2 regions of the Schaalia sp. lx-100 genome follow, and region 2 is predicted to be linked to the other one. Evidence: riboswitches for the same ligand, from Rfam matches in the RefSeq annotation. Region 2 holds a riboswitch; the other holds the start of a gene.

Region 1 (7,544 bases), on a different contig from region 2:
ACTTCACCGACAATACGGATCCCTAAACCTGGTCCAGGGAAAGGCTGACGAGCAACTAAATACTCTGGCAATCCCAGTTCACGACCTACAGCACGCACCTCGTCCTTAAATAAAGTACGCAAAGGCTCAACCAGTTCAAAAGTCATATCGTCAGGTAAGCCACCCACATTGTGATGGCTCTTAATATTGGCAGCTCCTTCACCACCTCCAGACTCAACCACGTCAGGATACAGGGTGCCTTGAACTAAGAACTTCACTTCACCACCCTCAGCGCCGATTTCTTCAATCACACGCTTCTGGGCAGCCTCAAAACTCCGGATAAATTCACGGCCAATAATCTTCCGTTTCGTTTCGGGGTCGCTCACTCCCGCCAAGGCATCAAGGAAGCGGGCAGATTCATCACATGTCACGACTTTAATGCCCATGCCACGCGCATAATCGCCTTCAACTTGCTCACGTTCTCCGTGACGCAGCAAACCGTGGTCAATAAAGAAACACGTCAGCTGGTCCCCTACTGCTCGGTGAACTAAAGCGGCCGCAACCGACGAATCCACACCGCCTGATAAAGCACAAATAACCTGCGCGTCACCCACTTGCTGACGAATCGCAGCAACTTGCTCATCAATAATTGAACCTGCAGTCCACGAAGGTTCAAGTCCAGCACCCTCATATAGGAAATTCTTCAGCGCGTCTTGCCCGAAAGCTGAATGTCCTACTTCTGGGTGCCATTGCAAACCGTATAAACGACGTTGCGGATCTTCAAAAGCCGCCACAGGTGTTTGCAAGGTCGAAGCCGTAATTTGGAAGCCTTCTGGCGCTTCCTGAACAGCATCTCCGTGACTCATCCACACCACTTGATCCATAGGGGTCCCAGAAAATAAACACGAATCCCGAGAAATCTGAGCATCCGTATGACCGTATTCGCGTGTACCTGTCCGCCCTACGCGCCCGCCCAGAGCCGCAGCCATTGTTTGAAAACCGTAGCAAATTCCAAGGACCGGCACACCGGCATCAAAAATAGCTGAATCAATACTGGGCGCGCCGTCTTCATACACAGATGACGGCCCACCGGACAAAATAATGGCTGCAGGATTTTTTTCTAACATATCCTGCACAGGCATCGTATGCGGCACGATTTCTGAATAAACCGAGGCTTCGCGTACACGACGTGCAATCAGTTGAGCATACTGAGCACCAAAGTCAACAACAAGAACGGGACGAAGGGTATTTTGTTGAGTCACATCCCCCATGCTACCTGCCCGTCAGGCTATATCGCCTCAAACAGCCGCTAAGAGAGAAATATCGCGCCAACACCTAGGCTGGTAACCTCACGCCCGCAGTGTTTACCTGCTGTTCCCGCAAGCCCCTATTCTTCAGTGCGCGAAATGCCGTGTCCCTGTGAAGTACATGGTGATGCCAGCCTGCGTAGCCGCGTCAATTGATTCCTGATCTCGCACAGAACCGCCTGGCTGAACTACAGCTTTCACGCCCGCATCAATCAGGGTTTGTAAACCGTCAGCGAATGGGAAGAAAGCATCCGAAGCCGCAACCGCCCCTTCACTGCGTTTCAGTGGGGAATGATCCAAGAGGTCGTCTGCACGCGCCCCACCGGCACTAGCCACCTGATCGGTTCCGTGAGCTGCAGCATCCCCGGTTGAGCGTGAACTTAAAGTATTGGCTCGTTCCACAGCGAGCTTACATGAGTCCACACGGTTAACCTGCCCCATACCTACGCCAACAGAGGCACCATCTTTCGCAAGTAAAATAGCGTTTGAACGGACAGAGCGCACACAACGCCACGCAAATACGAGGTCACGCAGAGTCTGCGAATCAGCCGGTTGGCCTGCCACACATTCCCAATGCGCAGGGTCATCCCCTGCCTCGGTTACATCGTCTTGACGTTGAACAAGCAAACCACCACTGATTTGCTTAAATTCATATCCGCCACGCACTGGAGGTTTCACAGCAAGTACGCGGAGGTTCTTTTTAGTTTTGAGGATTTCTAAGGCCTGCGCTTCGTAAGCCGGAGCAATCACGACCTCAGTGAAAATCGGAACGATTTGCCGAGCCGTTTCCGCATCAATCATGCGATTTGCTGCGATAACGCCTCCGAAAGCTGAAACGGGATCACATGCGTGGGCTTGACGATGAGCAGCGGCAATAGTATCAGCGATAGCGATACCGCACGGATTTGCGTGTTTGATGATGGCAACGCATGGTTCCTCATGGTCATATGCTGCGCGTAAAGCCGCGTCACCATCTGTGTAGTTGTTATACGACATCGGTTTACCGTTCAGTTGCACCGCATGGGCGATGCCTTCATAGGGTTCAGCTTGTTCTGCAGTAAACTCTCCGTTCTTTTGTGCTGCTTCTTCGGCGGAGCGAGCACTGTAAACAGCTGCTTTTTGATGTGGATTTTCACCATAACGTAAGGTTTGAATGAGGGTGAAAGTATCTGAGAGCTGCCTTGGGAATTCAGCAGTATCACCGTTTTCATTCACTTGTTCACTAAACCATTGGGCAACAGCCGTGTCGTACAGTGCGGTGTGTTTGAAAGCTGCTGCTGCCATTGCGCGGCGTTGGAGCAAAGTGAATCCATTGCTTTGTGCAGCTCGTACAAGAGCATCGTATTGGGCGGGTGAGGTTACTACTGCAACTGACGGGTAGTTTTTTGCTGCGGCACGCACCATTGAGGGGCCACCGATATCAATTTGTTCGACACATTCATCAGGTAAAGCCCCGCTGCTCACAGTATCTGAGAAGGGATACAAGTTGCAGACTACCGCATCAAATGGTGCGATATGTAGCTCATCAAGTTGTTGGCGATGATCGGCTTTACGCTGGTCAGCAAGGATGCCTGCATGTATTTTCGGGTGGAGGGTTTTCACTCGCCCTTCTAATATTTCCGGAAAGCCCGTCACGTTATCCACAGGGGTTACTGGAATTCCCGCATCCGCTATCCGAGCAGCGGTAGAGCCAGTCGATACGATTTCTACGCCAGCTTCATGCAGGTGTGCAGCAAGGCTTTCCAGCCCTGTTTTGTCGTAGACAGAGATCAGTACGCGAGTGATAGGGCGAAAGTCGATTGATTCCAGATGATCGAGACGAACGGACACGATATCCTCCATGGTTTATCTAGCCCAGGCGCCCAGGCGGGCGACGCCTCGAAGGGCAGTGCGACTACTCCCCGGTGGTGAACCACCCTCGCCAGTTGCAGCCTCTTGCATTTAGCAGTCTAGTACCCTTTATGCTCCTAGGGGTGATATCGCAGTTTTCTGGTCGCTCTGCCTGTTGTCTGCCAGTTATACGTGGAGGCGACATCCTTATTTTCAGTTTTTTCGCATAAAAGAGGTGATGCTGCGGGCAGGTTAGGAGTCTTCAGTTTTTATTTCAGTGGATGAGCTATTTTCCACACGAGGATCATCACCGGGACGCGATTGAGATACTTCCTGTGGGCCCGGCTCAGATACTTCACTATTTTCAGTGACACCTGCTGGCTTTCCCTGTTGTTTTTGCATATGTGAGGCTTCAGTAAGGGCAGGTTTGCTGTGTTTTTCTTGCTCTGTGCTGTCCTTTTCGTCCTCTGAATTTTCTTTCGCTGATTCATGCGTATTTTCCGTAAAGTCTGCGCTAGGCTCCTCAGGGTTCACCTCAGCAGAATCTAGTGGGTCTACTAAAGCGGCTTCCGCAAGAACAGAGGTATCCCGAGCGTCCCGGTATTCTGCTCGCATGCGCTGGCACTGTGTACGTGCCCATCCCACAGTGGCAGGGTGAGCGATCAGAACGCACACAGTGATCGCCCCGCACATTGCGAGGACCAATAAGCTGGGTGCGCGCCATATGTCCGGCCCGAGGATACTCATGCGTTCAGACCCAATATGCATACGAGAAGCTCCGGCAACACCCACACTGAGAAGCCACAGGGTCACACTCATCGTGAGGAGGCTTCCGGCCTGTGCCCGTATAGAAGGTTCACACGCACGCATACGCACATAGATTCCGTATGCGCATCCGGCGGCAATAAGGAAAACAATGACCCACGCGCCCGTTGTTTGCGCAGGAAGCGCACCTAAAAGAGGGACAACCGGTATTGGAGCTACCGGTGTTGATGTTGGAGAATGAAGGGCGTCTGCCCCCACATAAAAACCTGCACCGGTCAGCCATGACACAGCCCAGACGATAGCTGTCGGCATGAACATGAGCTGAGCCATGACCGTCATCACTGTGTCATAAGTTGAAGAAATAAAGAAAAGCTCGTGTATGTGAACGATCCGATCCCATGCCGCCCATACTGCACAAATGAGCGACATAAAGCCTACGCCCGCTGCCCCAAGAGCTGCAAGAACACCCAAACGCAACCCGTGTTTTACCCAATCGGGAATCCGTATCTGCACGTGTTTATTGACACTCGAACTCAGGAGAGACCATATTACAGCGATTATGGGGAGGATGAGGCTGCCCACAATAGTCGTATGCCATTGCAGGTGATCTGAGGTTCCCGCAGCGAGCGCACATGATGTGAGAGCAAAACCAATCACAGCCCACCATTGTGAAATTGCAGGAAAACGGCGGCTTGATATCAGAAAAGCTCTGAGGAATAGCAGCACGATAAGGCAGATCAGTGTGGGGATCACACGAATGTGGGTGCCACTCATGTTCAGCGTCCCGCCCAGGACGAGCCCCCATAGGTCGCCTCCTGTAGCGAAAGCATCCGACCAGGTTGCAGATTTCAGCCACGGATTCGCAGCGATACTCCAGTAGGTTGCCATCACCATCACTATGACAAGCCCCCAGCTGACAAGTGCTGCTTGCACACCTGAAAGCATTGCTCGCGCCCAGCCGTCGGGCAGACGGATGTGAATGACTGGGCGCGCTTGGGCTTCAATAGTTTTTGTTTCGCTCATCAGGTCAATACTGCCTTGGACGTGGGTCAGCCACCTACCGGAAGCGCCGATAGATGGCTGATTACTTCTGTGAGGAAGCTCGAAATATTTAGCTGAGGGCTTGTAATGCTTCACGAGCGAGAAGAGCTGTTTGTGATGGGGTCCTCCCGACTCGTACACCGACAGCTTCAAGAGCTTGGGCTTTGGCTGCTGCTGTTCCGGAAGAACCTGACACGATGGCTCCTGCATGTCCCATTGTTTTACCTTCAGGTGCAGTAAAGCCAGCGACATATGCGACCACAGGTTTTGTCATGTTTTCGCTGATCCATGCGGCAGCGCGTTCTTCTGCGTCGCCTCCGATTTCACCGATCATGACCACTATATCTGTGTCAGGGTCAGCTTCAAAAGCAGCGAGCGCATCAATATGTGTTGTTCCAATTACCGGATCACCGCCGATTCCTAGGCATGTGGTAAAGCCGATGTCTCGCAGCTCAAACATCATTTGATAGGTTAGTGTGCCGGATTTGGATACGAGTCCAATGCGCCCTGGTCCGGTGATATCGGCCGGGGTGATACCGACGTTGGATTGTCCGGGGCTGATAATTCCTGGGCAGTTTGGACCAATCAGACGTACACCTTTGTTCAGTGCGTGGTTCACACATGCTGTGGAATCAGCAACGGGAATGCCTTCTGTAATCATGACCAGAGTGCCAATTCCTGCATCAATTGCTTCATATGCAGCGTCTTTGGCGTAGGCAGGTGGAACGAATATGACAGATACATCCGCTCCTGTGGCTGCCATGGCTTCTGCAACTGTCCCGTACACGGGTACTTCGTGCGGGCCGTCGTGTACTTGGTCAGCGCATGGGCCGTAACCTTCAACTGTGAAAGTAACTGTTGTTCCTGCTTTACGTGGGTTCACACCTGCCACTATGTGGGTACCTGCATTGAGCATACGAGCGGTATGTTTCATACCTTCTGATCCCGTCATTCCTTGGACGATTACGCGGGAGTCAGCGTGGAGGAAAATCGACATCGGTGTTCCTTTCAGCTTTTAGTTCTGGGATGCGGCGAGTTCGGCGGCAAGGCGAGCAGCGCCGTCCATGGTGTCAGCCATGTGGACGAGGGGATGATGGGCGGCTTCGAGGATTGCGCGTCCTTCGAGGACACGGTTCCCGTCCAAACGCACAACGATGGGTTTTGTGGCCGCGTTTCCTAGGGTGTCAAGTGCGCCAATAATGCCTTGAGCTACTTGATCGCATGCGGTGATTCCACCGAAAACGTTGACAAAAACTGCGCGAACTTGATCGTCACCAAGGATGACATCTAAACCTTGGGCCATGACTTGGGCTGAAGCGCCACCGCCGATATCTAAGAAGTTTGCTGGCCGCATACCGAGGTCTTTTCCGGCCATTGCGACGACATCTAGTGTTGACATGACCAGGCCTGCACCATTTCCGATAATGCCGACTTGTCCTTCGAGGCGCACGTAGTTCAGGCCGGCTTCTTTTGCTTGTGCTTCACGGGGGTCTTCAGTGCGCGTATCAACAAGCTGAGCGTGGTCCAGATGACGGAAAGCAGCGTTATCGTCAAGGGTTACTTTTCCGTCAATGGCGAGGATATTTCCTTGAGCGCTCAGAACCAGGGGGTTTACTTCAACGAGTGTGGCATCTTCATCTCGGTAGGTTTCCCACAGTTTTACGAGGACAGGGGCAACTTTTCCCGCGGTTTCGTCAGCGAAACCAGCGTCTGAGAGAATTTTCAGTGCAACGTCATGGGTAATGCCTAAGAGCGGATCGAGTCCTTGACGGATCAGAGCGTGTGGACGCTCGGCCGCTAAGGTTTCAATGTCCATGCCGCCTTCACGTGAACACATCGCAAGGTGTTGACGTCCTGCCCGGTCAAGGAGAATGGAGAAATAGTATTCTTCAGCGATATCAGCGCCGCAGGCTATAAGGACTGTATGTACGGTGTGGCCTTTAATGTCCATACCGAGGATCGCTTCAGCTTTTTCTTTCGCTTCGTGTGCGGTGCGCGCAAGTTTCACACCGCCAGCTTTGCCGCGTCCACCAGTTTTCACTTGCGCTTTGACGACCACAAGGTCTGTGTGCGTCAGTAAAGTCTGTGCTGCGTCATAGGCTTCTTCTGGTGTGGTTGCAACAATGCCCGGTAAGGTTGGCACGTCGTGACGTGTAAATATGTCTCGTGCTTGGTATTCGTAGAGGTCCACCTTGTGTCCCTTCAGGTTGTGGCGTAAGGGGAGGATGTTAAACATATCGCTCAACATCGAGACGTTCTTCTTAAGAGTAACGCGATCTGGGCCATTCGTCCCGTTTTTGGTTCATTTTAAGAAAAGTCTTTTCATATTTTCTGCATCGGAGCCATTCGGACAAGTAAACGTTTTTCTGTCCCAGCAAAATCAACCCGCGCAATAGCCCGAGGGCCTTGCCCTTCAACACCTATGACTGTGCCTATCCCAAGGGTCGTATGACGGACTCGATCCCCTGCTGAAAGTTCCAATGATGGCGCACCTGCGCTAGGAACAGAAGCAGTTGAGGTGTCGCTTGCCGTTGCAGAAGTAATCTGTGACATTCCCATACGTTGTACTGTGCGCATACGCGGGGCCACTGTAAAAGATGCCTTATATGACGAGTACCCGGC
Region 2 (7,544 bases):
TGCGGCTTCACCACTCCCACGGCCAGCCACAAAGTAACCTTCTGTGACGATACGGTCAGTTTTCAAATTTCCTGCAAATTCAGGCACCATACGCGCCCAAAAATCAACATAGGCAGCTTGGTCTTGACCGCGCTGGGCAACACGTTCTTTGAATGTTGCCATATCGGAGGTATTGGTCTTATCCGCAACATACCCTTCACGCATACCCCAACTCACCGAGGACACATTCGAGAGCACGTACATGTCACTATTGGTTCGCGTGACCAGCGGCAAAAAATAAGACAGGAGTTTTCGTGACGACACCATTTTTGAATACAAGCGATAGATACCATCAGCAATGCTGGGGCTTGCATTTTCTGCGACAGTATTTCCATGCGCAGTGAGCTGACCCGCATACCAGTCATCAACCTGGTCAGCAGGAACAACGCTCTTAATGAAACCGTCAAGTGTTCGCTCGTTACTCACTGTGCCAGCAAGTATGCGGGTAAATGTGTCAATATTCTTAGACATCGCATATTGATCGCCGGTTTGCGACCCTAAAGCGATGGCAACATCAAGGGGATTGAAGGCTTTACCAAATGAACCTGAAGTGCGTAGGCCCTGAGCAAAATTTACCTGCCCATAATCAAAGTCATACAGGCGCTGCTCATATGCTAAGCCAAGCAACAATTCAGCAGGTTTAGCCTGAATTGTTCTGGTGTAGTAGTCAGCGTCACGCCCACTATTTTGCGAGTCCGAGGAAATCACCTGGGCAAGATACGTCTCAAGGTTTGCTTGCACATCAGCAAACGCTTGGGCATATCCAGAACCCGCCACGTATTCCTTATGAAGTTCCTGCTTTGCCTCATCCTCTGTGACCTCCACAAAGTTACGGCCAGTTGCTTTAGCAATCGCAATGCGCTTATGTGTCACATCGGCATACGAGAATCGTGAGGGCGCGATTTTTCCTGCCACTTGAGGCGAATCATAGGTTAAGGCGCTCAAAGTTGAACGCACATTGGCAATCACCTCAGCCACCTGTGTCTGATCCAATCCACTGGCCGCATAGGCTGGTGCAAGTAGGCCCGACATACACAGGCACAGGACAGAAAACAGCACAACCACTACGCGTCGCATAAAATCTCTCAAACTTCAGTGTCAAATAAATATCAATACCATTGTAGTAAAAGCGCATACTAGTTGACCAAATGGTCCATACAACAACGTAGTCGCTCTGTCCTATATTTTCTCAGCCAGCAAAGGGCATACGCATGCTATACCAGCTGTCATTCAGTACATCATAAGTGCAATCTGCACATATTTTGGGGGCACAGTGCAATCTACACCATGCCCCCAAAGAAAACAGATACGCTCAGCGCATTGCTACCTGACGTTCAGCAGCTTCAACCACGTTCATCAGCAAAAGCGCACGAGTCATCGGTCCCACTCCACCAGGATTTGGTGAAAGCCACGAAGCAACTTCATCTACCCCATCAGCAACATCACCATGCAAACGCGATTTCCCTGTGGCCTCGTCATACACGCGTGAAACGCCGACATCTAAAACTACCGCACCCGGTTTCACCATATCCGGTTTCACTAGTCCTGCAAAACCCGCAGCAGCAACAACCACATCCGCCTGACGCACATGGCCCGCAAGATCACGTGTCCCCGTATGGCACAACGTCACCGTCGCATTCACTGCGCGACGTGTCAGCAGCAGGCCAATAGAACGCCCCACCGTCACGCCACGCCCAATGACACAGACATTTTTACCGTCCAAAGTAATCCCGTGGCGTTCCATCAACTCAATGACAGCACGTGGAGTACAGGGCAACGGAGAATCAATCGGTTCATTTGCGCGCAACACCAAACGGCCAAGATTCATCGGATGTAAGCCATCCGCGTCCTTTGCTGGATCAATACGTTCCAGCACAGCATTCGTATCAATACCCCTAGGCAAAGGTAATTGAACAATGTATCCCGTGCATGAGGGATCCTCATTCAATTGATCTATTGCCGCCTCAATATCACCTTGCGATGCATCGGCTGGTAAATCCACGCGTATTGATTCAATACCCACTTCAGAACAGTCACGATGTTTCCCCGCAACATATGCAACCGAACCTGGATCTTCACCTACCAAAATAGTGCCAAGACCAGGAGCAACACCGCGTTCATGCAGGAGGCCTACGCGCTGACTAAGCTCATTTTTTATTGCTGAGGCCACCTTTACTCCGTCAAGGAGACGTGCTGGACCTACCCAAGGCGCCCTCATTGATTAAGACCCGCATACAAGGGGTGTTTATCAGTCAAACGCCCCACACGTGCACGCAAAGCATCAACATCGACAGATACCCCTGATGCCCCTTGTACCAGCGCAGTCGCAATGATGTCAGCAACCTCTGCGAAGTCTTGCGCATCAAATCCGCGAGTCGCCAATGCGGGAGTACCAATACGCAAACCAGATGTGGTCATCGCAGGACGAGGATCGAAAGGAACCGCATTACGATTCACTGTGATACCAACCGCATGTAAGAGGTCCTCTGCTGCTTTCCCGTCCAACTGAGAGCGAACAAGATCCACCAAAACCAAGTGCACGTCTGTACCACCGGTTACAAGGCGTATCCCCGCCGCTTGAGCATCCGGTTCATTCAGACGCTGCGCGATGATCTGCGCACCTTCCAAAGTACGACGCTGACGATCACGGAATTCTTCGGTCTGAGCGATCTTCATTGCGATAGCTTTCGCTGCAATCGCATGCATTAATGGACCGCCTTGCTGGCCTGGGAATACGGCGGAATTTAGTTTCTTGCCCCATTGTTCCCCGCGTGAGGAAAGGATCATACCTGAACGTGGACCAGCCAGTGTCTTATGAACAGTTGTCGTGGTGATATCTGCAAAAGGCACCGGATTTGGATGCAAACCTGCAGCAACAAGACCAGCAAAATGAGCCATATCCACCCATAAAGCAGCCCCTACCTCATCAGCAATATCACGGAATGCTTGGAAATCTAAATGACGAGGATACGCAGACCATCCAGCAATAATGACTCGCGGGCGTTCACGTACAGCTACTTCACGTACTGCTTCAGGTTCAATACGCATGGTTTCACGGTCAACTTCATAGGCGAGCGCATTGTAGTTTTTCCCTGAGAAATTAATTCTCATCCCGTGCGTCAAATGACCGCCGTGAGCTAAAGACAAACCAAGGATTGTATCGCCAACATTTGCCATTGCCATCAGAGCAGCAGCATTTGCTTGAGCACCCGCATGAGGCTGCACATTCACGTAATCTGCACCAAAGACTTGTTTTGCTCGTTCGATTGCGAGATTTTCTGCTATGTCAACAAATTCACATCCGCCATAGTAACGACGACCTGGGTAGCCTTCCGCATATTTATTGGTGAGGACTGAGCCTTGCGCTTCTAAAACAGCGCGTGGAACAAAGTTTTCTGAGGCAATCATTTCTAATGTCGAGCGTTGCCGTTGAAGTTCCTGGTCCAGGACCGCACGAATTTCGGGGTCAAGTTCAGCCAAAGTAAGGTCGTTCAGACGATCCATGTGATCTCCTATGCGTTGTCAGTGCTGTCTTTCACTAGCGGTAGTACATGTACTTACTACCACGGAGTCAGGCCCAGGCGGGCGGCCACGACCTCCATAATCGCTCCCCGGTGGTCCCCCACCTGTGCGCCAGTCACGACTTGTTCAGCTTAGCGCAGATAGCACTACCATGTGGTTTCTCTCCAGAAAATCCGGACACTCCTAGCAGGAAATCCACCACATTCACACAGGGAACAATGGCCCTCTGAAAGCAAGTGAAACGGAGTGGGCTACGCGCATATAAGCGCACAATACGTGACTTGACCTGCTTACGAAGGGCGAATGAATTGTCGAGTTAGCGTGAAAAAACTACCGTACGCGCCCCATCCAGCAGCACGCGGTGTTCACTATGCCAACGCACAGCTTGAGCCAGTACACGACGTTCCACGTCCTGCCCTAAAGCCACCATGTCGTAAGTAGAATCAGCGTGAGATACTCGGGTCACATCCTGTTCAATGATTGGCCCTTCGTCAAGATCCGGCGTTACGTAATGGGCGGTTGCACCAATCAGTTTCACACCGCGATCATGAGCCTGCGCATATGGCCGAGCACCTTTGAAACTTGGCAGGAAAGAATGATGAATATTAATGATCCGGCCTGCCATTACTTCGCATACGCGTTCGGAAATAATCTGCATATATCGCGCCAAAACAACAAGCTCAACCTTTTCAGCATCAACAAGGTCAAGGAGTCGTTGTTCAGCTTGCGCTTTGCTTTCCGGCGTGACGGGGACCAGAAGGAAAGGAATCCCGTAAAATTGAGCGACAGGCGCTAAATCCGGGTGATTACCCACAACTGCCACTACATCAATCGGTAGCCCTTGAGTGCGTTGACGGTACAGTAAATCTTGCAGGCAATGTCCCTCACGCGACACCATAATGACCGTACGTAAAGGGCGTCCCAGTTCATCTACATTCCACTGGGCACCAAAACGCTCTGCTACTTCAGTTAGTCCAGTTTCCACAGGTTCACGACCGACAGGGGAATCAACCTCCACGCGCATAAAAAACAGGCCTGAATCAGGGTCACCAAATTGCTGGGACTGGATAATATTGCATCCATTCCCGGTCATCACACCTGTCACTGCATGGACAATACCTGGCTGGTCAGGGCACGAAAGAGTGACAACCAGTTTAATACGCTGCGAAGTTGTGTCAGTCATGCACATTAGGGTAACGCTTCCACTACTTTCACGTCATACAGGCCCATAAACATGAGCATCATTGCTGGGCAGGTATTTTGAGCTGAGGATTCCAGCATTGATTTCAATACCCCTCACGGGTATGTTTAAGGAATGGCTTCTACAGATTCTGAAAACCTGCCACAGGATTTAACACACCCTCAGAACCCCTGTATTCCTTCCACAGACGCAACGCATACACACGCTCCCTTATTTCCTTCACGCCGAGAACTCCATCAGCGCACGACTTCTTCTCCGCGCCCACACACATCAGCCCACGCTCACCAGCATTCACATAACCATGAACACAATCATGTGCAGGGCGTATCCTCCACAATTCGTCTCAGCCTTGCCCTCGGTATCACTTTAAGTGTTTTCCTGGCTGAGATCATTGCCTCATCCCTGTCAGGTTCTTTATCTTTAGCAGCAGATGCCGCGCATATGGCTGTGGATTCCTCAGGGCTCCTTATTGCTCTTATCGCAACTTTTTTAGCTCAAAAACCCCGTTCAGACCGTCACACATGGGGGTGGGCGCGATCTGAAATCCTAGCGACGGCACTGCAAGCGGGTATGCTTTTCGCTGTTTGTGTAGGTGTTGCGTGGGAAGCGATTCCGCGTTTACTATCCCCCACGCCCGTTAATGGCCTTGTAATGTCAGTCCTTGGCATTACTGGTCTGATAGCGAATATTATTGCGTTGATTATTTTAACAGGGGGCCGACACGATTCACTCAATATGAGGGGCGCTTTCCTTGAAGTCCTCAATGACGCGCTCGGGTCTTTCGCTGTTATTGTGGCCGCTGTTTTGAGCATTTATGTGGGATGGTGGGCAGCTGATGCTGTAGCTTCCCTCGTTATTGCAGCTTTAATGGGTCCTCGCGCCTTATCGCTCTTGCGTCGCTGCGTCACTATTTTATTGGAGCACACGCCGCAAGAATTAAATCTGGGTGAACTACGTCAGCATTTTCTTTCAATTGAGGGAGTACAAGCTATCCATGACATGCATGTGTCAGTGATTGCGACAGGAATCGTAGCTTTGACCGCTCATGTCAGTGTTGATGAAAAACTCAGTGCCGCTGAGCGTGACACTATCCTCCATACTTTGCAAGAGTGTACTTTCAGTCATTTCCCACTGACGATCACGCATTCTACTATTCAAATTGAAGGCCTCACACATGCTGAGCATGAAAAACCTCTGCATGCATAGTCTGTGCGCATAAATGAAGCTAGACATAGTGTGGTGGGCCATACGATGCGTACAGCATCGTATGGCCCACAGAAAGTATGCAGCGACGAAAACGTTACTTAATGAAACCCAAAGCCTTCACAGCGTCGTATTCTTCCTGCAGAGCAGCAATATTGTGGTCAATGCCTGCGCGTGAAGCCTCAGAAATTTCCAGGCCCTCAACGATCTGCCATTCGCCACCGTTAGAGGTTACTGGCATACCGAAGCACAGACCAGCCGGCACACCATAGTGGCTGCCATCCATCATCACTGCTGATGTGGTCCATTCGCCTTCAGGTGTGCCTAACACCCAGTCATGCATGTGGTCAATTGCTGCGCCCGCTGCTGAAGCAGCTGAAGAAGCGCCGCGCGCCTCAATAATTGCAGCGCCACGCTTAGCGACAACCGGACGGAATTCTTCAGACAGCCATGCTTCATCCACCAATTCTGATGCGGCTGTGCCACCAACAGTTGCCCATGACACGTCAGGGTACTGATCGGCAGAGTGGTTACCCCACACCACGAGGTTCTTAATATCAGCAACAGGAGCACCTGTTTTGCGAGCAAGCTGAGAAATCGCGCGGTTATGATCCAGACGCATCATCGCAGTGAAACGCGAAGCAGGGACATCTGGAGCAGCATTCGCGGCAATAGTCGCATTTGTATTTGCAGGGTTGCCGACAACCAAAACACGCACGTCGTCAGCAGCACCAGCGTTAATAGCGGCTCCTTGCGGGCCGAAAATACCGGCGTTTGCTTCCAGAAGATCTGCGCGTTCCATACCTTGACGACGGGGCATAGCACCCACAAGGAATGCGGCATTTGTTCCTTCAAATGCTGCATGAGCATCTGTGTAAATGTCTACGCCTGCGAGCAATGGGAATGCGCAGTCATCCAGTTCCATTGCGGTACCTTCAGCAGCTTTTGCGCCCTGAGGAATTTCCAGCAGATTCAGTTTCACTGGAACATCCGGACCAAAAACCGCTCCAGAAGCGATGCGGAAAAGCAGTGCATAGCCAATATTGCCAGCAGCACCAGTTACGGTGACAATACGAGGTTGTGACATATCTATTTGCTCCTTAATTGGGGAACAAGCGGCACGCATATTGCGGCTGTAATGTTCCCTCAGGTGAATTCAAGCTGACAATGTTAAGCGTAGGCGTTTCTGCAGATTTTTTCCTATGCCTGCAGTCCCAAATCCATATTTTTATGCCGTTGCTCATATTTTCACCAAAAGAAAGCGTGTGGCACACGCCTCATACATGTTGTGCATGTATCTGCATGAGCTACAGAGGATTCTTTTCACACAAGCCCTGCACTCAGGGGATACTACTTTCATTGCTCCTGCACTACATAGGAAAATCCCATGAGGTTCAACGATCCACAGAGTACTCGCTCTCTGTAGCATCGCGTAACCTCATGGGATACGCCCTTGTTCTCAGCGATGGTATAAACGCTGAGAACTATCACTTAGGAACGATGCGCCCGGTAAAACTCAATCAGCGCGCGGGTAGACGAATCCTGAGCAGCTAACGCAGCTTCATCCCCAGCAATTGCT

Evidence for each region. A riboswitch is a leader RNA that binds a small molecule or an ion and turns the genes downstream of it on or off. The one in region 2 is predicted to bind ZMP and ZTP.
Region 1: linked by a shared signal. The riboswitch ahead of purH (bifunctional phosphoribosylaminoimidazolecarboxamide formyltransferase/IMP cyclohydrolase) and the one ahead of glyA (serine hydroxymethyltransferase) in region 2 are both predicted to bind ZMP and ZTP.

The regions. Positions count from the first base shown of each region.
Region 1 covers NZ_JAJNRP010000003.1:55,079-62,622, reverse strand. The annotation lists gene guaA (glutamine-hydrolyzing GMP synthase) at 1-1,241, opposite strand, end outside; gene purH (bifunctional phosphoribosylaminoimidazolecarboxamide formyltransferase/IMP cyclohydrolase) at 1,374-3,116, opposite strand; ZMP/ZTP riboswitch at 3,140-3,225, opposite strand; gene LRP54_RS03070 (cell division protein PerM) at 3,369-4,904, opposite strand; gene sucD (succinate--CoA ligase subunit alpha) at 4,993-5,919, opposite strand; gene sucC (ADP-forming succinate--CoA ligase subunit beta) at 5,938-7,113, opposite strand; gene LRP54_RS03055 (ATP-dependent helicase) at 7,245-7,544, opposite strand, start outside.
Region 2 covers NZ_JAJNRP010000001.1:205,031-212,574, forward strand. The annotation lists gene LRP54_RS00800 (SHIRT domain-containing protein) at 1-1,116, opposite strand, end outside; gene LRP54_RS00805 (bifunctional methylenetetrahydrofolate dehydrogenase/methenyltetrahydrofolate cyclohydrolase) at 1,352-2,257, opposite strand; gene glyA (serine hydroxymethyltransferase) at 2,254-3,543, opposite strand; ZMP/ZTP riboswitch at 3,608-3,690, opposite strand; gene purU (formyltetrahydrofolate deformylase) at 3,878-4,744, opposite strand; gene LRP54_RS00820 (cation diffusion facilitator family transporter) at 4,877-5,968, shown strand; gene LRP54_RS00825 (malate dehydrogenase) at 6,063-7,052, opposite strand; gene pgi (glucose-6-phosphate isomerase) at 7,457-7,544, opposite strand, start outside.